DNA from 2 places in the Rhodomicrobium sp. genome. Region 1 is predicted to be linked to the other one. Evidence: predicted binding sites of a transcription regulator. Region 1 holds the regulator's gene; the other holds the start of a gene.
What was found. The regulator LexA, encoded in region 1, represses DNA repair genes until DNA is damaged. The targets are predictions, from matches to a motif close to TGTTCNNNNTGTGTTCNG.

Region 1 (15,477 bases):
AGTCGAGGCTGAACACGGCGTCGCGGTAACGATTGGCGAGCCGCGCTTGCGCGGCATCGAAGGCGGCGCGGTCCCTGCGCCATGCCTCGAAGGCCGGTTTGAGCGCGCGGATATCCTTGCCGGCGAGCGTGGCGGCGTCGCGGGCCTCCGGTTTGAAGGCGAGCGCGGCAAAGACGATCATCGCATAGAGGCGATGCGGGTCTCCCGTTTCATGCGTCCCGAAATGCTTCGCGAGCACCGCGCCCGCGTTTGACAGATCGACCACGGCTTTGCGGAACGCGGCGCACGCCGTTTCCAGTTCGCCACGCCACACCGGCGACCAGTCTGCATGGCCGATCTCCTTCAGCGGGTGCGCTGCGGGCGTCGTGCCAAGCGCCTGCACGGCGGTTCGCAGGCTGCGGCAGAGATCGCGCAAGGCGCGCATCTCCGCTTCGTCGTGCTGATCGGGGGAGGAGAACGGAAGCTTGACCTTCGGTGCGAAGTCCCGTTGCGCTATGACGCGGCCCAGAGCACGGTGCACCGACAGGCCGTTGCCATGGCGGCGATGCAGCGCGACGACGACCTCGTTGAGCCGGTCGCGAAGCGCTTTCAGATCCTCCGTCGCCGAATCCCATTCGCGCGCGGCATCGGCGGAGCGCGATTCCCACGCTGTCTTGAGCTGAGCGAGGACAGCGGTTTTTTGCGCCTTGGCCGAATGCACTTCGAGGCAGAAGGAGCCGAGGCCGATGTCGTTCAGTCGCTTGCGAACGACCTCAAGCGCCGTCGTCTTCTGCGAAACGAACAGCACGGACCGCCCGTCGCCAAGAAGCTGCGCGATCATGTTCGCAATCGTCTGGCTCTTGCCCGTGCCGGGCGGACCGAAAAGCACGAAGTCCTTCTCGCGCGACGCGGCGACGACCGCGGCTGTCTGCGACGAGTCCGCCAGAAGCGGCATGAACAGGTCTTTCGGGTGGATCTCGCGGTCGAGCGCGCGTTCCTCCGGCATGTCGCGGGGATCGCCATAGGTGTCTTTCGGCGTATCGATGAGATGGCGAACCACGGGGTTCCGCTTCAGAAGCTCCGCGCGGTCGACAAGATCCTTCCACATCAGATATTTGGCGAAAGAGAAGTTCGAAAGCGTGACCTCCTCGGTCAACTCGAACCCCTTCATGTCCTTGATGTGCAGCCGCGCGATGCGCCAGATCTGCGCCACGTCGAGGCCCGACGCATCCTGCGGCAGATCGCGCTCGAACTCCGGCATTTCGAGGCCGAAATCCTGCCGAAGCATTTGCAGTAACGTCGGATTGATGCGGGCGTCGTCGTCATGGCGCACGAGCCGGAAGCCCGAGCGAATGGTGCGGCGCTCCAGCCGGACCGGCACGAGAAGCAGCGGCGCGCGGCAACGCTGGTCCTTCCCCGCAGGCGACCACGACAGAAAGCCCATGGCAAGATGCAGGCTGTTCGCGCCGCTTTCTTCGAGCGAGCCTCGCGCAGTGTGATGGATTTCGGTCAGCCGGTCCTGAAGGTCGTCGTCGGAAAGCGCGGTGAGCACTTCGCCCCGCCCGAGCGCTTCGAGCGCGTGCTGTCTCGCTGCGTCTTCGCCCGCCCTCAACTGGTAGACTTCGGCATCGCGCGGATCGTCGCCGCTCATGACGTCGGCTCTGGCGAGGATTTTTATCTCCTTGCCGCTCGCGAGCCGGTCTTCCAGCTCGCCCGCGTCAGGGCAGGAGAGATCGACGGCGCTTTTTCCGCTCTTGAAATTCAGGAGCCTGTTGCGAAGCGAGAGGTCGAGCAGCTTCCGCTTCCATTGTTCCACCCGGTCGAGCGGCTGATCCGGCTCGGCGGGCCTGACGGCTTCCTCCACGAAGGTTGGCGGTTCGTCGAGCCCAACCGATCCGCCGGCCTCCGCTGTCACGGGCAGAGCATCCTGCGCACCGTCATGCTCGACGCCGAGCGGGCGGATTCGGCGTTGGCGTGCCTGCGCGATATCGACGACCAGTTCGAAGCGGCGCGGTTCGTCCTCGTTCGCGTAGCTCGCGGCCTTGTCGACCGCGGCCCGGAATTTCAGCGGTGGATGGTTCGTGAGAAGGGTTGTCTCGATCAGGATCATTTCCTGCAGTTGCAGGCGTTTGCGAACGGTCTCGGCTTCGTCGACGACACAGGAGGAGAAAGCCTCCTGTGTGAGCCAGAGACCGCAATAGGCGTGGCCCGTCGAAAAGCCGACGAGCGGATTGAGCCCGGCCTGTTCCAGGCAGGCCGCGTAAAGCAGCGTGAGATCGAGACATGTCCCGAGCTTGCGCTCAAGGATCGCGCCGGGCAGGCGGATCTTCTGCCCGTCCTGCTCGAAACTCGCGGGCGGGAACGCGTAGACGATCTTCGCGTCGACGAGGGCAGCCCAGATCGCCTCGGCGACCTCCCACGAACGTCCCTTCCTGTTGCCGGAATAGCCGTCAAGCGCCGAGTTCCTGCCATGCAGACGGAGTTTCTCGGCGGCATTGCGCAAAATCACCTCGACGGCCGGGTCGTTCGGGCGGACGAAAGCGGCCACGAGTTCCGGCGGCGTGGAAAGTCCGGTCCATTCGTTCGGCGCGAGCGCCCGGCACGGGATCGTCGCGGTCGCCAGCGATTCCTCGCCCGCTCTCGCCGAAATGTGGATTTCGCCGTCCGCGGCTTCGGTCAGCCGATTGAGAAAGGCAGGGTCGAGATCGGCCTCGACCGGGCTGATCGAGCGGACGCCCCCCGCGTTGAGACGATCCAGCCGGAAGACCGTCGGCTTGAGAAAAGGAGGTTCCGACGAAATGGAAATCAGGACATCCGAGAAGTCGCGCTCTGTTCCGTTGGCGATCTCGATTTCGCCGATGGCCGGAATTGAATTGACCTGAAATGCCAGATTAATGCGCGGCGCCACGTTCGCCCGAAGCTTCACCGAAGGCGCCTGAAGATCAGAATCGTTGATCGGATCGTTGGTAATCGTCATAAAAAATATACCTAATTGCGCTTGTCACGGATACTCTCTGCTTACTGACTTCGCAAGCTGGATTCTCTTGTGCGTCACAATATGATGACTGTGGGGGAGAGTGCGTTTGAACAACGCAGAAATGCGGCCTGAAATCGGGCAGGCCGGAAGGGGAAAACGGTCCGACAAGTCGAACGCTGGCAGGACCGGGAATAAATTAGCCATTGGGAAATCTCCTGTCGCTAGAGATTCCTCCTGTGCAGGGCTGATCCAAAAGTGCCCTTTTTCCTTGCGGAACTTAATGAGAACGCTTAATGGTGTTCTTGGTTTGTACAGTCCTTCGCCACAACCGGGCCGCCCATGCTGACACCGAAGCAAAAGCAACTCCTCCTCTATATCAATGAGCGTATCGAAGCGACCGGCGTGCCGCCGTCGTTCGATGAAATGAAGGAGGCGCTGCATCTCAAGTCCAAGTCCGGCATCCATCGCCTGATCATGGCGCTGGAAGAGCGCGGCTTCATCCGCAGGCTTCCCCATCGCGCCCGCGCCCTGGAAGTCATGAAGATGCCGGAGCGCGCGCGCGCGGGTTTCGAGGCCGACCGCCGGCGGGGCTTCATGCCGACCGTCATCGAAGGACGCCGGTCATCTTTCGAGGACGCACCGCAGTCTCCTTTCATCCGCGACCGGGAAGACGGCGGCATATCGGTTCCCGTGATGGGGCGTATCGCGGCGGGCGTGCCGCGCTCGGCCATCGAGGACCACAGCCACGTCCTCGTCATGCCGCCGGAATATCTCTCCACGGGCGATCACTTCGCGCTCGAAGTGCGCGGCGACTCCATGGTCGAAGCCGGAATTCAGGAAGGCGATACGGTCGTGCTGAAAAAGACCGCGGCCGCCGAAAGCGGGGATATCGTGGTCGCGCTCATCGACGACGAGGAGGCGACCCTGAAACGGCTTCGCAAGCGCGGGCAATCGATCGCTCTCGAACCCGCAAACCCGGCCTACGAGACGCGTATTTTCGGTCCTGACCGTGTGAAGATCCAGGGCAAGCTCGTCGCGCTCCTGCGGCGATATTAAGATCGAACCTGACGAGTCATGGCTGATATGCGGCTATCGCGAGGGCGGGACAGCCGCCATCGAAGCGCTATAGTAAACACTTAGTCGGAGGACAAGCGCGGCGGGCGAAGAAAAGCTTTCGGCCCCTCACCAAACGACGCCAGAATGTTATATTATTAGTCCATGCTCGATTCAACGAGCGCAAAAGGACGCAAGAATAACTTTGCGGTTTGGGAGAGCTACGCACGGATGTCAGACAAGCGTCAAAAAGGCGACAAGCGAGAAGCCGCGAGCGCTCCGGCGCCGTCCAGACCTTTGCCGGGCCTTCAGTCTCCGGAGCAATTCGCGACGAACCTTCTTCGCGCCTTTGAGGCTAGCGGGCAGGCCGTCGCGAAAATCTACGAGGACCGGGACAAGCGCTCGGGCGCTTTCACGGTCGCGGGCGGAATGGCGGACATCGGCAAGATTTTCGCGCCGATCGCGCAATACTGGATGAGCGACCCGCAAAAGCTGGCAGCCGCTCAGGCGAAGCTCAATCAGGATCTCATCGACCTTTGGGGCCGGACCTATCAGCGTTTTCTCGGCGAGGAGGTCCAGCCGCTGATCGAGCCGGCCGCCAGCGATCCGCGCTTCAAGGACAAGGAGTGGTCGGAGAACGCATTCTTCGATTTCCTGAAGCAGGCCTATCTTCTGACCGGCAAATGGGCGGGCGATCTCGTCGAGAACGCCGAGACGGTCGACAGACACGCAAGGAAGCGCGCCGAGTTCTATCTGAACCAGATCGTGACCGCGCTTTCGCCGTCCAATTTCCCGTTCACCAATCCCGAGGTGATCCGCACCACCGTCTCGACCGGCGGTCAGAACCTTGCGGAGGGAATGCAGCACCTTGTGGAAGATCTGAACCAGTCGGGCGAACTGCTTCGCATACGCCAGACCGACATGTCGGCTTTCGAGGTCGGCAAGAATCTCGCCGTCACCCCCGGAAAGGTGGTCTATCAGAACGACATCATGCAGCTCATCCAGTACACGCCGTCGACGGAGAGCGTGTATCGCGTGCCGCTGATGATCGTGCCGCCATGGATCAACAAATATTACATCCTCGACCTGACACCGCCGAAGTCGTTCATCAAATGGGTCGTCGATCAGGGCTTCACGGTTTTTGTGGTCTCCTGGGTGAATCCGGACGCCAACCTCGCCTCGAAATCGTTCGAGGACTACATGCGTGAGGGGGTGCTCGACGCGACCGACGCCGTGCTTCGCATCACGGGCGAGCCGCGCACCAATGCCGTCGGCTATTGCGTCGGCGGTACGCTGCTCGCGAGCACGCTCGCCTACATGGCCGGGACGGGCGACGACCGTATTGCGTCGGCCACGTTCCTCGCCGCGCAGACCGATTTCACCAACGCCGGCGATCTTCTCGTCTTCATCGACGACGAGCAGTTGAAGGCGCTCGACGAGGTGATGGCGGAACGCGGTTTCCTCGATGGCGCGCGCATGTCGGCCGTGTTCAACATGCTGCGCCCGCGCGATCTGATCTGGCCGTACATCGTCAACAATTACCTGCTCGGCAAGCAGCCGTTCCCGTTCGACCTCCTGTACTGGAACGCGGATTCGACGCGCATGCCGCCAGCGAACCACAGCTTCTACCTGCGCGAATTCTATCGCGACAACAAGCTCGCGCGCGGGCTTCTGTCGCTCGGCGGCGTGCCGCTCGACCTCTCCCGCGTGACGATCCCGATCTACGAACTCGCCACGCGCGAGGATCACATCGCGCCCGCGCAGTCGGTGCTCGTCGGCTCGAAGCTGTTCGGCGGACCGGTGCGCTTCGTGCTGGCCGGATCCGGGCATATCGCGGGCGTCGTCAATCCCGTAAGCCGGGCCAAATATCAGCACTGGATCCTTGAGGACGGCGATCCGAAGACGATCCCCACTGTCGATGCCTTCGTGGCGCGGGCAACGGAATATCCGGGTTCCTGGTGGCCGGACTACGCGAAGTGGCTCGGCTCGCTTTCCGGCGACAAGGTTCCGCCGCGCGAACCCGGCGGCAATGGTTACGCGCCCATCGAGGACGCACCCGGCTCCTACGTCCGCGCGGTGTCGTAGCCAGCCGCGTATTACCTTTCTCTCGTCGAAGCCTCCTGCCGGTGGCTTTGACGCGCGAGGATCGGCTGTTCAGGCTGCTGGGGCGTTGCCGACGGGCCTTTGAAATTGCATGCCCGTCGGGAACCGCGCCCTCCGCCCTTGAGCCGCCATCGCGAACCCGCTACCTCTGACGCATGGCCGACGAAACGATTCTCGCGAACCCACCCATCGAGCCGATCCGGCTGAAGGACGCGCTCGAAGAGCGCTACCTCGCCTATGCGCTCTCCACCATCATGCACCGCGCGCTGCCCGACGTGCGCGACGGGCTGAAGCCCGTGCATCGCCGCCTCTTGTTCGCGATGCGGCAATTGAAGCTCGATCCGGCGGGCGGCTTCAAGAAATGCGCGCGCGTCGTCGGCGACGTGATCGGTAAATATCACCCGCATGGCGACCAGTCGGTGTACGACGCGCTGGTGCGTCTCGCGCAAAGCTTCTCCCAGCGTTACCCCCTCGTCGACGGGCAGGGCAATTTCGGCAATATCGACGGCGATAACGCAGCCGCGATGCGCTACACCGAAGCGCGCATGACGGCGATCGCCGCCGCGCTGCTCGACGGCATCGACGAGGACACCGTCGATTTCCGCGAAACCTACGACGGCGAGGAAGAAGAGCCGGTGGTGCTTCCCGCCGCGTTCCCGAACCTGCTGGCCAACGGCTCGTCGGGCATCGCGGTCGGCATGGCGACGTCGATCCCCCCGCACAATGCGGAAGAGGTCTGCGACGCGGCGCTCTATCTCATCAAGCACCCGAAGGCGAGCGTCGAGACGCTGCTGACCTTCCTGCCGGGGCCGGACTTTCCGACCGGCGGCGTGCTCGTCGACGACACGGCGGGGCTCGTGGAAGCCTACCGCACGGGCCGCGGCTCGTTCCGGCTGCGCGCGCGCTGGCACACCGAAGACACCGGTCGCGGTGCCTATCAGATCGTCATCACGGAAATTCCCTACGGCGTTCAGAAGTCGCGGCTCATCGAGAAGATGGCCGACCTTCTGCAAGCGAAAAAGCTGCCGCTGCTCGGCGACATCGACGACGAAAGCGCGGAGGACATCCGCATCGTCATCGAGCCGAAATCGCGAAACGTGGACGCGGCGCTGCTCATGGAGCAGCTTTTCCGCCAGACCGAGCTTGAGGCGCGCATTCCGCTCAACATGACGGTGCTGTCGAAGGGGCAGGTGCCGCAGGTGTTGGGCCTGACGCAGGTGTTGCAGGAGTGGCTCGACCACCGCCGCGTGGTGCTGCGCCGTCGTTCCGAGCATCGCCTCAAGCAGATCGATCACCGGCTAGAGGTGCTGGGCGGCCTGCTTATCGCCTATCTGAACCTCGACGAGGTGATCCGCATCATCCGTAACGAGGACGAGCCGAAGCCGGCGTTGATCGCGCGTTTCGCTCTGACGGACGTGCAGGCCGAAGCGATCCTCAACATGCGGCTGAGATCCTTGCGAAAGCTTGAGGAGATGGAAATCCGCACCGAGAACGACGCGCTGACAAAGGAGCGCGAAGGGCTTGTCGATCTTCTCGGTTCCGATGAAAAGCAGTGGGACAGGATTTCCGCCGAGATCAGGGACATCAAGAAGCAGTTCGGCAAGGCGACGCCTCTCGGGCGCCGCAAGACCGGCACCGCGGCTCTTCCCGATATCGACCTTTCGGCCGAGGAAGCGCTGATCGAAAGGGAGCCGGTGACGGTCGTGCTGTCCGAGAAGGGCTGGATACGCGCGCTGAAGGGCCACGACGCCGATCTCGCCAAGCTCACCTTCAAGACCGACGATGCGCTGAAGGTCGCGATCAAGGCTCAGACGACCGACAAGATCGTGCTCTTCGCCACCAACGGTAAATTCTACACGCTCGAAGCGAGCCAGCTTCCGGGCGGGCGTGGGCAGGGCGAGCCCGTGCGCCTCATGATCGATCTCGACGAGGCGGACGATCTGCTTGAAGCCTTCGTGCACAAGGCGGGCCGCAAGCTCGTTGTGGCGTCGAGCGTCGGCAACGGCTTCGTTGTGGCCGAGGATGAGGTTGTCGCACAGACGCGAAAGGGCAAGCAGGTGCTGAACCTCGGCGATGGCGAGCGCGCCGTGCTGTGCCGTCCGGCGGAAGGGGATACGCTGGCCGTCGTGGGAGAAAACCGCCGCTTGCTCGTTTTTCCGCTCGCCGAGTTGAATGAACTGACGCGCGGGCGCGGCGTTCGCCTCCAGAAATACAAGGATGGCGGCCTTGCCGATGTGCAGGTGTTTGGCGCCGAGACGGGCCTGAAGCTCGGCGATACGGCGGGCCGCGTCCGCGTCGTGACCGAACTGGACGAGTTCCGGGGCGCCCGCGCAGGTGCGGGCTCACCCGTGCCAAAGGGCTGGCCGAAGTCGGGCCGCTTCGGACTGACGGGGTTTGAAACCGCCTGACCGGCATCGAGTCCGGCATGGCACCGCCACGCCGCGCTGCTTCAGAAAGGCTGGCGGGAAGCGGCCCTGCATCGGATGCGGCACGATGCTTTGAGTTTTGGGGCGCCGTCTTTCTGTCGCGCGTCTTATCGGGAAGCCGCTTCACATTCTGCGGACGCTCTCAGGGGGGCGCTTCCCCTGGGAAGCCATACCCGCGCCGTGAGGCCGCCTTCGCGCTTGTTCGCAAGCGCGATTTCGCCGCCATGGGCTCGCACGATGTCCCGCGCGATGGCGAGGCCAAGGCCGACGCCGCCGGTTTCGGGTGAGCGGGAATCTTCGAGGCGGCGGAACGGCTGAAACGCGATTTCAATTTTCCCGGGCGGGATTCCCGGCCCTCGATCGGCGACGATCACCGTGACGCCGTCATCGCCCGTGGTCACGCTCACCTCAGCGCGGCCTCCGTATTTGACGGCGTTGTCGATCAGGTTCGCGAAGACGCGCTTCATCGCGGTAGGCTGACAGACGAGAAAGGCATGGTCCGGTCCCTCGTACTCGGCGAGGCGGCCACGGTCAGAAAAGGTATCGCACAGGCTTATGAGCACCGCCGCGAGGTCCACGCGTTCAGCGCGCTCGCCCTTGAGGTCGTCGCCCGCGAAGGTGAGCGTCGCGGAAATCATCCGCTCCATCTCTTCCATGGCGGCGATGAGATCGGCCTTCGTTTCGCCCTCCGGCAAGCGCTCGGCGTCAAGGCGCAGGCCCGTCAGCGAGGATCGCAGGTCATGCGAGATAGCCGCGAGCATGTGGGTGCGCTCGTCGATGAATCGCTTGATGCGCTCCTGCATGTCGTTCATCGCTTCGGCTACCACCGTGAACTCGTTCAACCCCGTTGTGTCGATGGGAACCGGATCGCGCGTTCGGCCGAGAGTGCGGGCGGCATCCGCGAGACGGCCGAGCGGGACGAGGACACGGTGCGACGTCATCGCCGACAGGATCACCACAAGGAGGATGGCGCCCAGAATGCTCGCCATCCTCGGATCGAAGAAGGGCGCGAAACGCGGCGGCCGATCCGGCCCGACGGTGAGCGTGCCGCCGTCGCTTCCCTGGATAACGACTTCGAAATCGCCGAACAGCGGGAAATCGCCCTCCTGAGGTTCGAGCGGGCCGGTCCGCACCGACTTCATGAATTCCGGCGGCACGAAGCGCATTTCGCCCGCCTCCGCTCTCGGAAACGACGGGCCGCCTCGGCTGGAGATGATGACCCGCGTTCCGAGCCCTTCAAGCTCGCTGGCGAGGGTTGCGCGAATCCTTTCATGGAACGAGCGGCGTCCTGTAGGCGAGCGGTCGAACGCAGGCACTGGCGGCGCAAATCCGCGCGGATGCCACCGGATATCGAGGCCGGTCCGCGTGGCGGCTTCTCGCGCGGCGGTTTCGCGTTCCGCTTCCTGCGCGGTGAGGATCGAACGCGTTGTTTCCGCGACCTCGGCGATGAGCCAGCGCGCGCTGTAGACCGTTGCCTGCGGGTGCGGCATCAGAAAGAACACGGCCGAGTTCAGCGCCTGTACCGCAAGAAGCGCGATCAGCGTCGTGACGGCGATGCGCGTGCCGAGGCTTAAACGCGGGCGGATGCTCGGCAGTCTCATTCGGTCACGCCGACTGCCTTGTATCTTCGACCGAAACCGGCGCGCAGAAGATATAGCCGCCGCTCCGCACGGTCTTGATGAGTTCGGGTGTCTGCGGGTCCGCCTCGATCTTGCGGCGCAGCCTCGACACCTGCACGTCGATGCTGCGGTCGAAGGGCGAAGCGGCGCGGCCGCGCGCGAGATCGAGAAGCTGGTCACGGCTGAGAACGTGCTGGGGTCGTTCGAGGAAGGCCAGCAACAGATCGTGCTCGCCTGCGGTAAGGTCCACGAGCGCGCCGCCCGGATTGTGCAGTGTGCGGCGCACCACATCGAGCCGCCAGTTCTCGAAGACATAGGTGATGCCCGCGATCCTCGTTTCAGGCGTGGCGTCGCCGGTTCGTCTCAGCACGGCGCGAATGCGGGCGAGAAGCTCGCGCGGGCTGAACGGCTTGCAGACATAATCGTCCGCGCCGATTTCGAGGCCGATGATGCGATCCGTCTCACTCGACATGGCGGTGAGCAGAACGACCGGGATGCGGCTCGTTGCACGAAGTCGCCGGCAGAGCGAAAGGCCGTCTTCGCCCGGCATCATTACGTCGAGCACGATCAGATCGAAACGCCCGGCCTCGACGGCCGCGAACATGGCGACGCCATCGGCGACTTCGGTTACTCGTATGCCATTGTCGGTGAGAAAGCGTTTGAGGCTGGTCCTGATGCGCCTGTCGTCGTCCACGACAAGAATATGATGTGTCGAAGCCAAGGAAAACTCCCGTTTACCGGACATCCGCATCATAGAGGGGCAAAGCTCACGCCGCCACCCTCCGCGTGTAACCGAGCGTTACATGCGTCGCCGTCGCGATACGGGAACGATCAGGCGGCGGATTTTAGGGATGCTCATGCGTTGCCTTTTCGGCGCGGCGGGGGCAGTGCGATTTGGTCTCTGTTTCAGACCCTCGTCGTTCGCGTATCGCGATACTAAGCGCGAACACCGCCGCACACGGATATCCTCTTTCTATGACGCTGCAAATACGTGCACTTCCCCGGTTTTGACATCGAACGGCAGCTTTGTTCTCGAAAGACCGGATTTTGAACAGTGTCGCGAATTACGCAGGTTTGGGCGTCGTGTAACAGAGCGTTACACTTCGTCGCCTCGCGATCATCGAAATCGGCCTCGGAAACCGTAAGCTCCACCTGTCGAACAAGGAGTATATTCGATGATTTGCTCATTATCACGGGGCGCTCTCGTTGCAGCGTTTCTGCTCCCCTGCATCGCATCTTCGGCGTCCGCGCAGACACCCGATCGCCCGCCGCTCCCGCACATTGCATTCACGGCTCAGCCTCCGTTGCCGGGCGAAGCAGGCGGTCCGGGCGCACCTCGGGGCGACGGCCCTCCCTTCTCGCATGACGGCTTCCGCCATCCACCCCGGCCCTCGCTCGCGCAGGAGCTTTCCACGCTCGAAACCGAGATTGGCATCCGCGCGAACCAGATCGACGCTTGGCGCGATTTCACCGACGCGTTCCTCGCTGTCGCCCAACCGCCCCGGCCGCCAAAACCTCCCGTTCCAGGTGACGCGCCTGAAAAGGCGAAGCCGTTCGAGACCGCGCTGCGGCTCGCCGACTCCGCAACCCAGCGCTCAAAGGCTGCCGAGGCGCTCGTCAAGTCCGTCGAGGCCCTTCGCTCGAAGCTCGCGCCGGAACAACTCGCAAAGCTTGCAGACGCGGAAGCCCGCCTGCGCTTTCCGCCGTCTCGGCCGCCTGAGCATCGCTCGTGAGGTCTGCCCGGTCCGCGAATGGTTACGTTCGAGGGCCGAAGAGGCGTTTTGAATAATGGGCGGGAGCGTTTTTCTCGATCCCGCTCCGGAGCGAAGGCCGCGGCGCCTTCTCTCCTTCACGGCTCTCATATCTGGATAAGGATCTTTTTCGACGATGCAATTCTACCGGAACGAACGCCTCGGGTTATTTCTCGACGGGCCTAATCTTTTCGCCGCCGCAAGAACGCTCGGTTTCATGATCGATTACGCCGCGCTGCTGCAGGTGTTCCGTGGTTCAGGCCAACTCGTTCGCGTGAACTACTACCTGCCAATCGCAGAGGACTTTGCCACCTCGCCGCTGCGCGGCGTTGCGGATTGGCTTCAGTATAACGGCTACACCGTGATCACGAAGCCGGTAAAGGACTACGTGGACGCGAGCGGCAGGCGGAAGATCAAGAGCGGCATGGACATCGAACTGGCGGTCGACGCGTTGAGTCTCGCGCCGTCGCTCGATCATTTGGTGCTGTTCTCGGGGCTTGGCGATTTCTGCGGTCTCGTGTCGGCCTTGCAGCGGAAGGGGCGGCGTGTCACGGTCGTGTCCACGATCCGCACGCAGCCGCCCATCGCCGCCGACGACCTTCGCCGCCAGGCCGATCAGTTCGTCGACCTCGCGGAACTCGCTCCTCTGATTGGCCGCGCGCCCGCGTCCGCCGCATAGCTCATTCTGCCGCCCTGGTGGAGCGAATTTGACATTTGAGTCCCGGTGGCCGCGAGCTCTCGCTCAATGTCAAATTCAAAAGCCCCACTAGAATCATGATGTTGCTAGTGGTCCTTTCGATTCCGACATTTGCTCGCAAGCGTGCTGCAAACGGATGCAAATGTCGGAATCGGACCACCAGCCGCCTTTCAGCAGCACTCCGATTCGGCAGCCTGGGGGATGGAATTTGCCTTGAGCGGCACGGGGTAGGCGGCCGGCACCGAAGCAATGGCGCTCATCGCGTCGATATAATCGGCGGGCAGGTCGCGCGCCTTTGCGCCTTGTACGATATGGGCGAGATATTCGGCGCTCGGCGGCCGCTCGTCGCGAAGCGCCGCCTTGCGGTACATGACGGCGGTATAAACCGTGCCCTCCGGGCCGACGACTTCGACGGGAAAGTGGAAATAGGTGCCGGTGCCGTTGAGGCGAACGCCCTGAGCGGCGTCGAGCCGGTCGACATCGAGCCCCGCCACCTTGTAGACAACGCCCCAGACATCCTTTCCCTGCGCGGGCAGCGTGGCTTCTTCGGCTCCGTCCCACATCTGATTATAGCCGTGGAACGAAAGCCGCTGATCGGGCAGGCGCGCGATTGCAACGGGCTCCGCGCGGATGCCCCGTTCGGCGAGCCATGCGGGGTTCATGGCCGCGCCGTAGATGAAGGCGAGCACGGGCGCGCTTCGCGCCGAAGGTTTTGCCGGCTTGGAGGACGAGGGCCGTGCCGAAAGCAGGGTTATCGATTTCATGCGGTGACTCTCCTTTACGCGCATCCGCCGGATAGGCTGACGGGCGCCCGGCGAGGCGAAGTCTCGTAGCCGGGCTTTCGCGTGACCGTGGCTTTGACGCCGTGTGCAGGCGCTTCGAGCGTGACGATCGCGGCGTCGAGGTCGAGTTCCGCGACGCGCTGCATAAACCAGCGCGGGATGTGATCGCAGATGATTTCGAGCGTTTCAAAAGGCGTTTGCGACAGAATCGGGATCAGCGCCTGCCGCGAGTTGAGAAGCGGGTTTTTCTTCAGTTCGTTGGCGAGGTCGAAGCGATAATGCCCGTTACCGAGGTCTTCGGCGGGGATAAGGGGCTCGGCGGCCGTCACGGGTTGCAGCTGGACCAGCTTCTTGCGCCCTTTCGAGCCGCACCCGCCGGAACTGCATCCTTCGTGCGCGCTTTCACAGCCAGCGGCAGCAGCGGCTTCGGCCTTCTCGCGCTCCCCCTTCTCGACTGTCGGCAGTGCGTCGAGCACGGACGCATTCGATTTCCAGCTCGAAACGCCAAGCTCGGCGAAATAGGAATAGAAGAAACCCCGCGCTTCGCTCGAAAGGATGATTTTGCATTCGCCGAGCGATGTGGCAGCGGTTTCGATGGTCTCACGCACGTTGGGCAGCGAGGCGTCCGCGCTCATCTCGAAGGAAATGTCGCCAATGGGGCGCCATGTCTTCGCTTCGCCCTCGTAGAGCCGGAACCGGCCCTTTTTGTAAAGGCTCGTCAGTTCGCCGTCGTCGTTGACATAGGCTGCAATCTTCATGGGGCCCCTCGCTCGCTGCGGCTGTCTTCATTGAAAGGCGGAAGAACGCCGCCGGACACTGCCAGGAGCCCGGCGGCATTGGAGCCCCCCGCCTCGGAAGGAGACGAAACGGGGGGTGAGGAACCCGGCGCTACCAGACGTTCAGCACCCACTCCTTGTTCTTCTTGTTCTCCATGTCCTGGAACAGCGTGTTGGCCATCTGCTCGGCAAGCCATGCCGCGCCGTTGTAACCCACAACCGGATAGCGATAGAGGCCGGCGCGGTCGTAGGTCGGGAAGCCAACGCGCAACATCGGGATGTTGTAGTCGATGGAGATGAAGCGGCCCTTCGAGTGACCGAGGATGAGGTCGAGTTCGAGGCCCTTGTTCTTGATGCGGTCCTCAAGCTCCCAGAAATCGGCGTTCAGCACGATTTCCATCTCGTGATCGACGTTCTCCTGAAGCGCCTTGATGCGCGGATCTTCGGCGTATTTAGAGTTGTCGTCGCCGAGCAGAAGGAGCTTCGGGCGCATTTCGAGATCGAGGCAGAACTCGGCGAGGCTGATCACGAGGTCCGGCGCGCCGTAGATCGCGACCCGCTTTTCCGCGAGGAACATGTGGCTCACGTCCGCGATGGCGTCCATCGCCACGCCGCGTTCGTGCACGAGCTTCTGCGGGATCGGCTTGCCCGTGACATTGGACAACTGCTTCAGGAAGGTGTCCGTGTTGCGGATGCCGATCGGCGTCGGGCCGATGATGGCCGGAACCTTGTGCTTCTTCTTGAGGAAGTCGGCCGCCTTGCCGCCTTCATAGCGGTTCAGCGCGAAGGTCGCCTTCGCGTTCGCGGTGGCGCGCAGGTCTTCGATGGTCGTGTTGCCGTGGTTCCTATTGTCCTTCGAGGGAAGGAGAGGCGAGTCGAAGCTTTCGATGTCGAAGAGAATGTTCGCTTCGACATCCATTTCCTTGAGAAGATGCTTCAGCTCCTTCACGTCGCCCGGGTTCACCCAGCCCGTGATGAGGTTGATCTTGTCGGTCGGCTCGTCCTTCTCTGCAAACTTCTTGACGAAGTCGCGAACGGCGAGGTCGTAACCGGAGATCATGGAGCCGACGAAACTCGGCTGATGCATCGCGATCAGATGCACCTCGCGGCCCGCGAACTTCTCGGCAAGCAGCCCTTCCTCAAGCTTCGTGATGACGCCGTCCACGTCGTCGCCGATGACCTCGGTCGAGCAGGTGGTGATGATCGGCACCACCTTGACGTCGGGATAGCGCGACAGCAGCACGTCGACGGCTTCCTCGACGCGGTTCAGCGCGCCGAACACCGCGCCGTCTTCATGGAGCGACGACGAGGCGA
Region 2 (15,477 bases), on a different contig from region 1:
ACGAAATCGCGCCGCGCGTGCACAATTCCGGTCACTGGACGATGGAAGCCTGCATTATCAGCCAGTTCGAAAATCACATCCGTGCCGTCGCGGGGTGGCCTATCGGCAGCGTGGAGCGGCACTCCGACGCGGTCATGACGAATCTCCTTGGCGCCGATGTGCTGGAGTGGCAGGACATCCTGAGCCGCGATGCCGGGGCGTCCCTGCATCTCTACGGCAAGTCGGAGATCAAGGACGGTCGCAAGCTCGGGCATGTGACCCAAATATCACCGGTGGAAAACTACCGTGGCGCGCCGCGCGCTACATCAAGCTTGAAATAGACAGACAGGGTAAAGCCTGATAGAGTGCGCGCAATGGCCTGCACTCGTGCGGGCTTTTTTATTCCAGCCCAATTCGAACCAAGGGAGTCAGCGTGCAGGTACACGTTCGCGATAACAATGTCGATCAGGCGCTGAAGGCGCTCAAGAAGAAGATGCAGCGCGAAGGTATCTTTCGCGAGATGAAGCTGCGTAACTACTATGAAAAGCCCTCCGAAAAGAGAGCCCGCGAAAAGGCCGAGGCCGTGCGCCGCGCCCGCAAGCTCGCTCGGAAGAAGGCTCAGAGAGAAGGCATCGTTGCTCCCGGCCGCGCCGCAGCACGATAAGTCTTCGTTTCAAATTATACACAGCCGGCGAGAGGTTTCGCGCCGCCATCCGATTGTGGCCCCATTCGGGGCTCACTGTGGCGTCACTTGAGAGCCTTTCGCGAGGGTGGAGCCTGTATTGTGAAGACGGGGACGATAAAAAGAGCGTTGACGGCGGGTGTCGTATGTCTTGCGGGGTTCTCGCTGGCAGCATGCGAAACCCCAGGGGTAAGCGATCAGCGTGCCGCCGACCGTCTGAACAATCCGCAGGTCGACCCGAGGAACAATATCGCGTCCATCTCACAGGTTCTCGCGAAGAACCCGCGAGATGCGAGCGCGCTTAACCTGCGCGGCACAGCCTATGGCCAGGCGGGTGATGGCGAGCGTGCCATCGCCGATTTCACGGCCGCAATCCAGATCAATCCGCAATTCTATCAAGCCTATAACAACCGCGCGCTGATCTATCTGAAGATGGGCCGGTATGACGCTGCGCTCGCCGACTACAATCAGGCGCTTGCGATCAAGCCGGACTACGCCGGAGCCTATGTCGGCCGTGGAAATGTCTACAAGGACCAGCGCAATTATCCGTTGGCCGTGGCAGACTTCACCAAGGCCATAGAACTCAAGCCCGACGATCCCGCGCCGTATTACAGCCGCGGCTTGATCCATCAGGCCATGAACGATCACCGCAACGCGCTGGACGATCTGAACGTCGCCGTGAATTACCGGCCCGACGCGCCCGACCCGCACTTCGCGCGCGGCCAGAGCTTCATGGTCATGCAGGATTACAAGAAGGCGTTCGAGGACTTCCAGGTGGCCGGGACCAACAAAGTCAACAATTACGAGGCGTGGGCGGCGGCTGGTCAGGCTGCGGAAGCCATGGGCGACCGCAAGGAAGCCGCAGTCGCCTACAAGCGCGCGCTTCAAATCAATCGGGAAAGCCGCGTCGCCTATGAGGGCCTGCGCCGCGTCGGCGGCGAAGACGCGTAAAGGCATCCGGCGTGAGCCGCATTCGGCGGGCGGCCGCGATCGGCGCTTGAAAGATCGCGTATTTTCTCCTCATCGATGCAGCGCTTTTCGGCGCCCTCGCGGGTACCGCCGGCTGAGCGCAATCAATTCTGGACACGCGCGCCGGGCTCTGCGGAGCTGCGCGCTGGCGTACACAGGCCGATAACGCCCTATTACGCGAGCGTCACGGATCGATTGAAAGCAATGAGCTTGAGACCGCGTCCCGAGCGGGAGGCATTTTCATCAGGTCTACATTACGAGGCTGCGATGCGCTCTTTGGGCATTCGCGCTCGTTGTCCGCGAGCTTGTCAGCAGGGAAGAAGACCGGGACGCCACCCCGCTTTCGCAGCCGATTCCGAAGGACGCTCGGCTTTGTGTCTTTCTGGGACCGCCGGCAATCCGACAGTCAGGCGATGATATCGGGCAGAAGCTGATCCTCAAAACGCGCGATCTTGTCCTTGAGAAAGAGCTTGCGCTTCTTGAGACGCGTAAGACGCAGCTGGTCGCGATCCGGAGCGCTCTCAAGCGCCGTGATCGCATCGTCCAGATCGCGATGTTCCTGTCTGAGCTGTGCGAGTTTCTGGCGCACACCTCCATCTTCCGAAGTGTTCATCAAACCCCCGGGGATGACGCCAAAAATACTCGGCCCCGAAAAATCGCTTACGAATTTCATCATAGCACGAATCCCGAATTTCCGAAAAAGCGCAATCTCCTCGATCCGCAACGTGTAGCACGGATTGGAAAGATTCTCATGGGATTTTGAAGACGGTCGAAGGAATTTGTTAAGATATGGCGCAAATTTGCAAGGAATTCCAGGTTGCCGATTATGCGCCATGCAACCTCGTCATGACTTGGCGCCAATTATGTCATTTTTTCGCCATAAATTGGGATTGCCATAGGAGGGTTAAACAAAAGTGGAGGCCGGAAATGAGCCTTATTGCGCATATCGAGGAACTCAAAGAGAAGCACCAGACCATTCAGCGGCAGATCGAGCTTGAAATGGCTCGGCCTCTCGTCGACGGGTTGAAGGTTTCCGAACTAAAGCGCCGTAAGCTCCTTCTCAAGGAGAAGATAGAAAAGTTCAAATCCGGAGAGGACGTCGCTCTCAGGGCGTAACACCTCCGAAACGGGCCAAGGCGGCAGGGCATGACCTGCCGCTCAGGCCACAACGCCGTCACCCTCCCCTACCGCGTTCCTTCCTGTCGCTCCGCGCGCCCCTTATAACACGCCCCTCTTTGGCCGCCGCGCGTCGCCGCAATCCCCACAAAAGTCTTGCGCTCTCCGACAGTCGGCTTCATTCCTTTCCGCATGAGCGACAAGAAGCCATCGAAATCACAGGTCAAGGCGCGGCTGCCGAAAGGCATGCGCGACGTCGAAGCGCAGGAACTCCGCGCGCTGAAGCACATGCTCGGCACCATCAGCGAGGTGTACGAGCGCTACGGCTTCGAGCCGCTCGATACGCCTGCGTTTGAATATACCGACGCGCTCGGCAAATTCCTTCCCGACACCGACCGCCCGAACGAGGGCGTGTTCTCGTTTCAGGACGAGGACGAGCAGTGGGTGTCCATGCGCTACGATCTCACCGCGCCGCTCGCGCGTTATGTCGCGCAGAACTTCGATGCCACGCCGAAGCCGTTCCGCCGCTATCAGACGGGCTACGTTTACCGCAACGAGAAGCCCGGCCCCGGCCGCTTCCGTCAATTCATGCAGTTCGACGCGGACACGGTCGGCACCGCGAACCCGGCCGCCGACGCCGAGATGTGCATGCTCGCCTCCGATACGCTCGACGCGCTCGGTCTCGGAGGTTCCTATATAATTAAAGTGTCGAGCCGCACGCTTCTCGACACCGTTCTCGATGCCGCAGGCATCGACGACCAGAAAAAGCGTCTCGTTGTGCTGCGCGCCGTCGACAAGTTCGATCGCCTCGGCATCCCGGGGGTGTCCGATCTGCTTGGAAAGGGCCGCAAGGATGAAAGCGGAGACTTCACGCCCGGCGCGGACCTCACATCGGCGCAGGCGAACGCCGTGCTCGCGCTCCTCAGTGGCGACGCGCCCGCCGACGCGGCCGTCGCAGCCATCATGGAACTCGTGCGCGGCTCAGGCTTCGGCGACGACCGCATCCGCTTCGATCCCACAGTCGTGCGCGGCCTCGAATATTACACCGGCCCCGTCTTCGAGGCGGAACTCACCTTCCCCGCCACGGACGAAAACGGCCAGACCGTGCGCTTCGGCTCGGTCGGCGGCGGCGGTCGTTATGACGGCCTCGTCTCGCGCTTCCGCTCGCAGCCCGTGCCCGCCACCGGCTTTTCCATCGGCGTGTCGCGGCTTTACGCGGCGCTCTCGCATCTCGGCAAGATCGGCGCGGCGAGGGCGGCGGGTCCGGTGGTCGTGCTCGTCATGGACAAAGCGCGCGTCGGCGACTACCAACGCATGGCGCGCCAGCTTCGCGATGCGGGCATCCGAGCCGAGATGTATGTCGGCGAGGCGGGCATGAAGGCGCAGATGAAATACGCCGACAAACGCGGCAGCCCGTGCGTCATCATTCAGGGCGAGGACGAACGCGCCAAGGGCGAAGTCACGATCAAGGATCTGCTGGAAGGCTCGCGGCTTTCCGGCGAAATTGCCGATCATGCCGAGTGGAAAGAGGCGCGCCCCGCGCAGTTTTCCGTGAGCGAGGGCGATCTCGTCGCCGCTGTGAAGAACCTCATCGAAGAGCAGGCCAAGGCGTGACGGCGGAAGGCGCAAAGGAATTCGGGGCGCTCGAAGCGCAGGCCGCGACCATCATGACGCTGTTCGCGGCGAAGGGCTATGAGCGCGTGGCTCCAGCCTTCATCCAACCGGCCAGCCTTTTTCTCGACCGCATCGGCGAGAAACTTCGCGCGCGAACCTATATCTTCAGCGACCCTAGCGGCGAGGAACTTTGCCTCCGTCCCGACCTCACGCTCCCCGTGGCGCGCGTGTTTCTGGAGCGCGGCGCGGGCGATGGCGTTTCGAAATTCAGCTATAACGGCCCCGCGTTCCGCATTCAAACGAAGCCCGAGCGGCTGCGCACGCGCGAATTCCGCCAGGCGGGGATCGAATATTACGGCGCACGCGGCATTGAGGCCGACCTCGAAGTCATGGCGCTTACGCTCGACGCGGTGCGCTCCTGCGGCGTGCTCGATTTCACGATCCGCGTCGGCCATATCAGCCTCGTCCGCGCGCTGCTGAACGCGCTCGACATGCCGCAGCGCTGGCGCGACCGCCTCGCCCGCGCCTTCCGGCGGCAGGCCTTCGCGCAGGAACTGGATATCCTTTCACGCTCGCAGGCCGACCGCGCGCCCGCCTTGCCGGAAACGGCGCTCACCGAAGACGGCTTCCTCGCCCATCTCGATACGGAAGGCGTGCCGTTTATCGGTCTGCGCCGCCCGGCCGAAATCGTGAAGCGCCTGCAGCACAAGGCGGCAGATGCGCAGGAATTGCCGCTTTCAGCCGAAACCGTGCGGCTCGCGCGCGACTATCTCGCGACGCGCGGCGACGTGGACACAGCGCTCGACCGCATCGCGTCTCTCGCCGCTGAGGCGTCGCTCGACCTCGGCCCGGTGATGGACGACGCGCGGGCGCTGCTCGGCGGCATCAAGAAGCTCGCGGGCTGCGCCCCGGTGATCTTCGAGGCCGATTTCGGGCGGCATTTCGAGTATTACACCGGCATGGTGTTCCGGATCGATGCGGCAGGCGTGGAACGGCAGATCGCGGGCGGCGGTCGTTATGACGGCCTCATCCGCGCACTCTCCGGCGGCGCGCGCGACGTGCCCGCCGTAGGCGCTGCAATCCATACCGAGCGGCTGCTCGTCGCGGCCTCGGGGAGATAGCATGGACAAGCTCATCGTCGGCGTGCCGTCCAAGGGGCGGCTGATGGAAGATACGCTCGACCTGTTTCGCAGGGGCGGTGTCGCCATCGAGAAGACGGGCGACGCGCGCGGCTACAAAGGCGCGATGACGGGCGTGCCGGATGTCGCCGTGGAATTTCTTTCTGCGGGCGAGATCGCACGGCACCTGCAAAGCGGGCGGGTGCATCTCGGCGTCACCGGCGAAGATCTTGTGCGCGAGCAGATCCCCGATGCCGACGAGCGCGTGGGCCTCCTCGTGAAGTTCGGCTTCGGCCACGCCAATGTCGTCGTCGCCGTGCCCGATTGCTGGCGTGACGTGGAAACGATGGCAGACCTCGAAGAAGCGGGCGCGCTGTTTACCGCCGAGCACGGCAGGCGGCTTCGCATCGCCACGAAATATCCCATGCTGACGCGCCGCTTCTTTACGGAAAAAGGCGTGGGCCACTATCGCACGGTGGAGAGCCTCGGCGCGACGGAAGGCGCACCCGCCGCCGGCATGGCGGAAGGCATCGTGGACATCACGAGCACGGGCGCGACGCTTCGCGCGAACGGGCTGCGCATCCTTGCCGACGGGCTGATCCTTCGATCCGAGGCCAATCTCGTCGCGGCGCGCGCGGCGCTCGCCGAGCCCCGACTGGCTGCGCTTTGCACCGACATCGCGGAGCGGCTCCGCATGGCGCGCGGCGTAGCCTGACGCTTCGATTGCGATCCTCGGTCAGTCCGGGTCAAATCGGGCTCGATTTGCGGCAGACAAGCTGATCGACATAAACCTGCACGTCGCGCCTGATCGACGGCAGGTTGCTGCTGCGCGCGCGCCAGGGTCACGCAACCGTTGCAGCCGTTGCCCCCAGCATGTGCCTTCCTTGCGGCGTTTCCACTTCGAGAATCCAGATGTCGGGATCGCGGCTCGCCTGCCGTTCAAGATAGGCATCCGCTTCCGCCTCCGCCGCATGAGGCGTGTAGACCGGCTGCCATGCGCGTCCATCTTCCATGAAAAGCGTCCCGGCCGGCGCCATTTCGGCGAACTGCGACGAGAGCGGAGCGAAAACCTGGGCCGTGCCATCGAGAGCGGCGACCTTGATGTAGATCGCTCCGGCATCCGCATCGCCGTGACGCACGAGCGCGGCAGGAATGAAAGCGGTGTCCAGGCGACGCAGGTAGGCGCTCACCCAAATGTGAGATTTAACGCGCATGTTTCCCCTCTTTTACTGAGGCAAAGGCGAAACGCTCCGCCAGCGTGGGGCCGTTGCCTTGGTCATTTTGCGACCGTGCCTCTCCTGCGGCAATGGCTTATCCAGGGCTACAGGAAAGGATGTAAGTCAGCATTAGCGAAAATCGCGGCTTTTTAAGGTGCGGGTCCAATCCGGGTTAACTTTGGAACGTCGGCGTGGCAGTGAGGTTCCGTGCGTCCCTTCGTCGCCGCGCCCATAGCGAACGGCGAATGCGGCGGCATCGGGTTGAAGACGCCCGAGGACGCGCGTGAAATCCGTCAGGCGGCGGCTTACGACATGGATGACGCCGCTTTCCCTTTGCAGAACGCCTTCGCAGAGGATCACTTTCGCACCGAACACAGCCCGGCGATAAGTCTCGGAAAGCTTCGGCCATATGATGAGGTTGGCCGCGCCTGTCTCATCCTCGATCGTCATGAAGATCGTTCCCTTTGCGGTGCCGGGGCGCTGGCGAAACAGCACGAGCCCCGCGATCGTCACGAAGCGACCGTTCGGCAGCGTCTTGAGATCGACGGCGCGCACCATGCCTTGCGCCTGAAGCTCGGCGCGCATGAAGGCCATCGGATGATTCCGCAGCGACAGGCCGAACACCGAATAATCCTCCGCAACGGCCTCGCCCGCATCCAGCGGCGGCAGCGCGACCGCGTCCGGTAAGGGCAATGGTGCGGAAGGCTCCGTTGCCCGCGCGAAAAGCGGCAATTCATCCGCCTCGAACCCCACGACGTCCCACAACGTTTCGCGCCGCGCCCGCGCCACCGAGCCGAACGCGTCGGCGCGCGCGAGCGTGAGCATCGCGGCGGTGCCGAGTTTTGCGCGGCGCATCACATCTTCGGTGCTTGAAAACGGGCCGCCCGCCATGCGTGCCTTCACGATATTCCCGGCGTCGTCCTCGCGCATGCCCGCGACGAGACGGAAGCCGAGGCGCAGCGCATGCCGCCCGCCGTCCGCAGCCTCCAGCGTATGATCCCATTCGCTCGCGTTCACGTCGGCGGGGCGAACCTCGACGCCATGCTCGCGCGCGTCGCGGACAAGTTGCGCGGGCGCGTAAAAGCCCATCGGCTGGCTGTTGAGGATCGCGGCGGCGAACACATCGGGGTAATGGCACTTCATCCACGCCGAGCAATAGACAAGGAGCGCGAAAGACGCCGCGTGGCTTTCCGGGAAGCCGTAGGTGCCGAAACCCTGGATCTGGCTGAAGCAGCGCTCGGCGAAGTCGCGCGGATAGTTCCTCGCAAGCATGCCTCCGATGAACTCGTCCTTGAACGTCCCGATGGTGCCGACCTTCTTGAACGTGGCCATGGCGCGGCGCAGCTCGTCCGCGCGGCCCGCCGAGAAGCCCGCCGCGACGATGGCGATGCGCATGCACTGTTCCTGAAACAGCGGCACGCCGAGCGTCTTTTCGAGAATGCCTCTCAGTTCCGGGCTCGGAAAACTCGCCTTTTCGAGGCCCTGCCGACGGCGCAGATAGGGATGCACCATGTCGCCTTGGATAGGACCGGGCCGCACGATGGCCACTTCGATGACGAGGTCGTAGAAGTTCTGCGGCTTGAGACGCGGCAGCATCGTCTGCTGGGCGCGGCTTTCCACCTGAAACACGCCAATGGAATCGGCGCGCGACAGCATCGCGTAAACGGCCGGGTCTTCCGGTGGCACGGTGGCAGGCGTGAAGTCGCGGCCATAATGCGCACGGATGAGGTCGAAGCCTTTTGCGAGGCAGGTCAGCATGCCGAGCGCGAGCACGTCGACCTTCAGCATGCCGAGCGCCTCGATGTCGTCCTTGTCCCATGAGACGATGGTGCGGTCGTCCATCGCCGCGTTCTCGATTGGCACGAGTTCGTCAAGCCGCCCGCGCGCGATGAGAAAGCCGCCGGGGTGCTGCGACAGGTGGCGAGGGAAGCCGATCAGTTCGCGCGTCAGTTCAAGGCAGAGCATCAGGCGCGGGTCCTTCGCGTCGAGGCCGAGCGCGGCGAGGTCGCCCGGATCGACGCCGCCATCGCTCCAGCCCCAGACGGAGCCCGCGAGCGCCGCCGTCACATCCGGCGAAAGCCCGAGCGCCTTGCCCACCTCGCGCACCGCGCCCCGCGTGCGATAGCAGATGACGGTGGCGCACAGCCCGGCGCGGTGGCGGCCGAAGCGGCTGTATATGTATTGAATCACCTCCTCGCGCCGCTCATGCTCGAAATCGACGTCGATGTCGGGCGGCTCGTGGCGCGCGTCGGAGATGAAGCGCTCGAACAGGAGGTTGGAGCGCGCCGGGTCCACGCCCGTGATGCCGAGCGCATAGCACACGGCCGAGTTTGCCGCCGAGCCGCGCCCCTGATGCAGGATGTTCTTTTCCCGCGCGAAGCGGACGATGTCCTCGACCGTGAGGAAGAACGGCGCGTAGCCGAAGCGTGCGATCAGGTCGAATTCGTGCCTCACCTGCTCCGCCACATCGTCGGGCACGCCGTCCGGATAGCGCCGTCCGAGCCCCTCCCACGTGAGGCGCTCCAGCCGGGCCTGGGGAGCTTCGCCGTCGGGCGCGATCTCCTCGGGATATTCGTATGTCAGTTCGGCGAGGCTGAAAGTGCAGCGCGCCGCGAGCTTCACGGTGTTTGCCACGGCCTCCGGATATCCCGCGAACAGTCGCGCCCTTTCCGCGGGCGCTTTCAGATGCCGCTCGGCGTTCGCCGCGAGCCGGAAGCCCGCTTCGTCGATGGTGCAGGCGTGGCGGATGCAGGTGAGGACGTCCTGAAGGCGGCGGCGCGCAGGGACGTGGCAGAGCACGTCGCCGGTTGCGACGAGGGGAACGCAAACGGCGGCGGCGAGCGCGGCGAGACGGGCGATGCGGGGGCCATCGTCGCCACGGAAGCGATGGCTCGCGGCGAGGTAGACCCGATCCGGCAACCGCGCGGCGAGCGTTTGCAGGTGGCGGCGGAAGTCGGCCATGCGGCGCGGGCTTCGGAAGATGTCGTCCGGCGGCAGCACGGCGACGATCTGCCCTTCCGCGAAGGACAGGAAGTCTTCCAGCGCGAGACGGCATTCGCCCTTCGGGATCGTGTCCTCCCGTCCGCGGTCGCCGAGGCTCTGGGCGAGACCTGCGTCGGCGTGTGGCGCTGCCTGACGCGATGCCGCGTCCATCGCGGTATCGAACGGCACGCCATTCTCAGCGTCGGCGAGCGGAAAGGACGGCGACGCTTCCGACGGCCTTTTCGGCCACGGCAAGACGTTGGAGCAAGGCTCTCGCGTTTGCGGTTCGGAAACGGGGCGGGGCTTCGATTGGGCTGGCTTCGAGCGGCTTTGCGCGAAGGAGAGGGCTTCGCTCCTGATGACGCGGTCCGACTTGCCGAGCGTCAGAAGCCGGCACAGCCGCCCGTACGCCGCGCGGCCGGTCGGATAGCACAGAAGATCCGGCGCTCCGTCGACGAAGGAAAGGCGACAGCCGATGACCAGCTTCATACCATGGTCACGGGCGGCGAGATGCGCGCGCACAATGCCAGCAAGCGAGTTTCTGTCCGTGATGGCGATGGCGGACAGGCCGAGTTCCGCCGCGCGCGCCACGAGTTCGTGCGGATGCGATGCGCCTTCTAGAAACGAAAAGTTCGTCGCGGCCTGAAGCTCGGCATAGCGCGGCGGCGCTCCCGCGATCATGCGAACACTCCGTGCAGATACCAGCGTGGCGGGCGCTCGCCGCCATATTCACCTTCGCGATAGACCCAGAAGCGCATCCCGTGCGCGCTTTCCACGCGATAATAATCGCGTACCTCGCGGTCTTCGTCGCGAAGCGCGCGCCACCATTCGGACGCGATGCGCTCCGGCCCGTCCGCGCGCACGATGCGGTGGACGACCTTGCGCCAGCGGAACAGCATCGGCGGCGCGTCGGGGAGCACGGCGGTCACATCGATGGGATGGGGCCGTGTAAAGAGGCGGACGGGGCGCTCGGGCAACAAGTCCCAAGGCGAGGGCTCCATGGCCGGCTGTTTCGGGGAGCGCCTGCCCTTTGATCCGCGACCTCGTTCCGCTTTGCCGCGTGGAAGGGATGTCTCGTCAGGCTGACGCGACGGCGTTTCGCCTTTGAGCGCGGCGTGGGACGACGGCTTGAACCCAGCGGAAGCGAGCAATCGGGGCGCCGCAGTTGCTTCGCCTGTTTGCCGCGAGGAAGCGCGCGGACAGCCTGGCGATCCGGCGTCTCTCGAATGCGGCTCGGGCATACGCAACTCGGGCATGCGCAACTCGGGTGTGGCACCGCGCGCGTCGCAAAGCGCGAAGGGCGCAGCCTCCTTCTCCTCAGCCGCCAGACGCGGGGTTTCAGCGACCGCGAATGCCGTTCCCGCGTCGGCGAGCGCGGGTTGCCTTGCCACGGCGCGCTCGGGAATATGGCTTTCGCGCAGCGCGAAGCGGTAGACGCGCCCCTCGCCGAAACGGTTCTCGATCCCGTCGATGAGCGCCGCGAGGTCTTCGAGGCTCGCTTCGCCCCGCACCTTGCGCAAGATGTTGGACTGGCGCGCTTCGAGCGGCTCCACCTTCGAGGCGAAGATCATGGCGGAATCGATGCCGAAGCCGGGATCGATGAGCGGCAGCTTCTCGCGGAAGAGGCGCATCACGCGAGCCGGATCGCGGCAGGGAAGCGCTGTCGTCACGGCCTGCCCTTCCACGCCGCCATCGGCGCGGAAAAAGCTGACCTCGAAGGTGAGGCCGCCGTGCCGCTCCCGTTCGAGGCGGCGGCACAGCATGTCGAGCAGCGCGCGCGTGACGCGCTCGATGTCCTCCGGCGCGGCCAGGGGCTCGGCGAAGCGCAGGCGTTCGAGCCAGGGCGACGGCTCGCGCAGGAAATCGATGGCTTCTTCGGCGCGGCCGAGCGCCTTGTCGAGTTGCGGCAGAAGGTCGGGAAAGCGCCGCGCGAGACCGGCGCGCGGCATGGGCAGCACGTCGCCGACCGTGTAAAGGCCGAGCTTGCGCAGCACGCTTGCGGTTTCGGCGGCGATACGCAGCCGCTCGACGGGCAGCGGCGCGAGCAGGGCGGCGAGACCGGCTTCAACGCGCCGATCCCCCTCGCTCTCGAACAGGGTCCACGGCCCCGACAGGAGCGACGGCGCATCCCCGGCGGCGGCCGCGAAGTCATCCGCGATCACATAGCGTTCGGCGTGATGGGCGAGCGCAAAGGCCGCGCCGAAGGTGGGCGCGATGGCGGCGCGGGCCGGAATGCCCCGCGCTTCGAGGCGGCCGAGCAGATCGTCGGCGAGTTTGTCCTCATCGGTCGCAGCGCCGCAGTGGCGATCCGGCTTTTCGTTCAGGCGCCCGGCTCCGAACGCGGGTTGAGCGAAGAGATGCGCGCAGCCGGTGATGTCGAGCCAGAGGCCGGACGGCGCGGGCGCGGTCGCGGGCGTATAGCGCTGTGCCCACAGGGCGAGTGCGGCGCGTGCGTCGGCCTCGGCGGCGGGGTCGGCGTCGGCGGTGACGAGTTTCGGGCATACCGCGAGCGCGTCGGCCAGCGGCTGGTGCAGGGAGAGCCCCGCCTCGATAGCGGGGCCATCCAGCGCGGCGATGCGGCGGACGGTGCCGTGCTTCTCAAGAAGGGCGAGCGGTTCGCGCCGCTTCGCGAGCCTCGGGCGCTTCAGCCGCGCGAGCGTCATCGCAAAGTTCGGCAACCACACGTACATGGCCCGCTTTCCCGTGGCCCGCTTCGAAAGTGTGCCCGTCTGCGCCATCGAGTGCCTCCACGATAAAGGATGCGGTTCTTCCATTGCGGCAATAGTCGAGGTCGAGACGCCAACGCGGGGGCCCGAGGCCGCCGAAGACATCGGACGAAGGAACGGCGGCGACGCGCCAGCGGGTAGAGGCGGCCCCGCTTGGCTCGCCGGCCACGCCCCTGGGTTTCACCACATGGCGGCGGACGAGGAGCGCGAGCGCGTTTGAAGCCCGCGCGGCGGCGTCGAGCCTGCGCCCGGTTTTAAGCGTAAGCGCGCCCGCCTCGCCGAGCACGGCGGCGACGGCCCGCGAATGAAGCGCCTCTTCCATGACGGCCAGCACTTCGGCGTCCTTCCGGCAGTCCACGAAAACGATGCGCGCCGGGTCGAGGCCGAAGCGGCGAAGGCCGGGCACGTAACAATCGCTTTGGCTCGCGGCCCATAGCGCGACGCCGCCTCGCATGCGCAGGTGAGCGGCCAGCACGGTTGCCGCGAAGGCTGTCACCGATGGCGCGAGTTCGGCTTCGAGCGCGGTCGCGGTGAACTCATGCAGTGCGCCGAGCGAAAGGCCGCCGCCGGGCAGGGGCTCGTTCAACCGTGGATCCGCGAAGGGCAGCACGGGGGGCGCCCTGCCATCGTCGAGATAGTGGCACTCGATGGCGCGGACCTGCATCCTGAGCGCGTCCAGAACGCCGGAAACCGCTGACCCGGCACGCCGGTCCGAAGCTCGGTTCTCTCGCATCGCGGTTTGCGGCCGGGCGCCTTTTTCGGCACGGCGATCTGACGGGGGGCTGACGCTCATGACACATTATGATCCTGCTTTGTTCTTGTTTTGGACCATAAACCCGCGTCAGTCAATCAGTTTGTTCTCGCATGAAAGCTGGGCGCAACGGGCCATCGCCGCGTCTGGCGCGCGCCATAACAGTAGGGCGCGCTTTTGATCCAATCAGAGCGGGATACGCTTCAATATCCGATCGCCGCCGAGTCGCCGTCGCGCAGGTCGGCCGCGCCGAGGAACAGCGGGCCTTTCTTCATGATGGAATTGGCGCGACCGAGCACCCGGTGCTGGAACGTGCCGTCCGCGTTCTTCGGCAGAATGAACCCGCGCGATTCGAGAAGCCGCAAAGTATCCTCGGACACACCCCGTTCGGTGATGACGTTATCCGGCATCCACTGATGATGGATGCGCGGCGCGGCGGTGGCTTCGGCCACGTTCATGTCGAAGGTCAGCACGTTGAGAATTTCCTGCAGAACCACCGTGATGATGGTGCTGCCGCCGGGGCTGCCGGTGACGAGGTAGGGCGCGCCGTCCTTCATGACGATGGTGGGCGCCATCGAGGACAGCGGGCGCTTCCTGGGTTCGATCGCGTTCGCATCGTCGCCGGTGAGGCCGAAGGCGTTGGGCGCGCCGGGCTTCGCGGAGAAATCGTCCATCTCGTTGTTGAGGAGGAAGCCCGCGCCGTCCACCGAATAGCCGCTGCCGAAGGCGAGGTTCAGCGTGTAGGTGTTCGCCACCGCGTTGCCCGCCTTGTCCATCACCGAAAAATGCGTCGTCTGCTCGCCCTCGGGCGCGGGCGGTTTGCCCGCCGACACGTCCGCCGATTTCGACGCGCGTTCGAGGTCGATGCCCTTGCGAAGCTCCGCCGCATAGGCCTTGTTCGTCAGCCCTGCCACCGGCACGGTAACAAAATCAGGGTCGCCCAGATATTTCGCACGGTCCGCATAGGCGCGCCGCATCGCCTCGATGAGCCGGTGATAGGTGTCCGCGCTCTCGTTGCCGAGCGGTTTCAGGTCGTAACCTTCGAGGATGTTCAGCATCTGGATGACATGCACGCCGCCCGACGACGGCGGCGGCATGGAGACGATCTCGTAGCCGTTGTAGATGCCACGCACCGGCTCGCGCTCGACGGGCTTGTAAGCCTTGAGGTCGTCCGTGGTGATGAGGCCGTTGTTCTTCTTCATCTCGGCGGCGATCAGTTCGGCGACTTCGCCCTCGTAGAAGCCCGCCGCGCCGCGCTCGCTGATCGCACGCAGCGTTTTCGCGAGGTCGGGCTGGCGCAGCACCTCGCCCATGCGATAAGGCTCGCCTTCGGGCTTCAGGAAGTAGCGCGCCGAAGACGGATCGGTCTTCAGCCGGTCCTTCGCCCGCGAGAAGGCATAGGCAAGCCCGTAGGGCACGACAACGCCCTCTTCCGCGAGCCGGATCGCGGGCGCCATCACCTTTTCGCGGGGCATCGTGCCGTATTTTTCGAGCGCGTAGAGCAGCCCCGCCACCGTTCCGGGCACACCCGCCGATGCGCGGCTATAGCGCGCCTTGTCGCGATCCACAGCGCCGCGATTGTCGAGGAACATGTCGCGCGTGGCGGCCGCGGGGGCGGTTTCGCGATAGTCGAGCGCGATCTTCCGGCCGTCCGCCAGCGTGATCAGCATGAAGCCGCCGCCGCCGATATTACCCGCCTGCGGATGCGTGACGGCCATGGCGAAGCCGACAGCCACGGCCGCGTCGATTGCGTTTCCGCCAGCCTTGAGGATGTCCGCGCCGACCTGCGCGGCGACCTTCTCCTGTGCGGACACCATGCCGTTTTCGGCGACGGTGGGCACGAAACGCGCGTCGAAGCCGATGAGCGCGTCGGCCGCCGGATCGGTCGCCTTCTGCGCGAGCGCGGGCGGCGCGAAGTGAGCGAGGACCAGAAGCAGGACCAGCGAGACACAGAGGCAGCGAAGTGCGGATTTCGAATGCAGCATGGGCTGTGGCCTGAAGGTTGGGGGGCAGGCTGACGGAATGGCGACAGATAAGATTTAACCGCGACTGCTTTGCAGCAGGAAATAGACATTCGTGTGAGAGGCCGGAATTGGAAACGATACTCCCGCATCCGGCAAGCCGGAGGCGGGAACGACGCCAGCCGAAAGCGGTTGAACACAGAGGCAAAGGGCGGGCGCGCTTTCAATTCACGAGGCCCATCATGACACATCACGCGGGACATGGTTACGAGGCGAAGGCGGCGCAGGGCGAAGGCGGCGTCGGCCCGAAGCTCAAGACCGAAAATCCGGCGACGGGCGAGCCGGGCCGAACATACGAAGGC

Region 2: the regulator LexA is predicted to act here: its motif matches at 13,206-13,223, upstream of QM659_RS12940 (ImuA family protein).

The regions. Positions count from the first base shown of each region.
Region 1 is NZ_JASGFR010000018.1:11,881-27,357, forward strand. It holds gene QM659_RS08935 (DUF3320 domain-containing protein) at 1-2,956, opposite strand, end outside; gene lexA (transcriptional repressor LexA) at 3,296-4,012, shown strand; gene QM659_RS08945 (PHA/PHB synthase family protein) at 4,241-6,094, shown strand; gene parC (DNA topoisomerase IV subunit A) at 6,268-8,520, shown strand; gene QM659_RS08955 (ATP-binding protein) at 8,646-10,139, opposite strand; gene QM659_RS08960 (response regulator) at 10,144-10,878, opposite strand; gene QM659_RS08965 (hypothetical protein) at 11,333-11,890, shown strand; gene QM659_RS08970 (NYN domain-containing protein) at 12,045-12,587, shown strand; gene QM659_RS08975 (gamma-glutamylcyclotransferase) at 12,776-13,369, opposite strand; gene anfO (Fe-only nitrogenase accessory protein AnfO) at 13,384-14,145, opposite strand; gene anfK (Fe-only nitrogenase subunit beta) at 14,276-15,477, opposite strand, start outside.
Region 2 is NZ_JASGFR010000032.1:16,680-32,156, forward strand. It holds gene QM659_RS12885 (5-(carboxyamino)imidazole ribonucleotide synthase) at 1-320, shown strand, start outside; gene rpsU (30S ribosomal protein S21) at 413-643, shown strand; gene QM659_RS12895 (tetratricopeptide repeat protein) at 764-1,612, shown strand; gene QM659_RS12900 (YdcH family protein) at 2,037-2,243, opposite strand; gene QM659_RS12905 (YdcH family protein) at 2,558-2,746, shown strand; gene hisS (histidine--tRNA ligase) at 2,939-4,360, shown strand; gene QM659_RS12915 (ATP phosphoribosyltransferase regulatory subunit) at 4,357-5,481, shown strand; gene hisG (ATP phosphoribosyltransferase) at 5,483-6,193, shown strand; gene QM659_RS12925 (DUF1491 family protein) at 6,321-6,692, opposite strand; gene QM659_RS12930 (error-prone DNA polymerase) at 6,825-10,358, opposite strand; gene QM659_RS12935 (Y-family DNA polymerase) at 10,355-12,367, opposite strand; gene QM659_RS12940 (ImuA family protein) at 12,276-13,136, opposite strand; gene ggt (gamma-glutamyltransferase) at 13,358-15,139, opposite strand; gene QM659_RS12950 (NAD-dependent succinate-semialdehyde dehydrogenase) at 15,358-15,477, shown strand, end outside.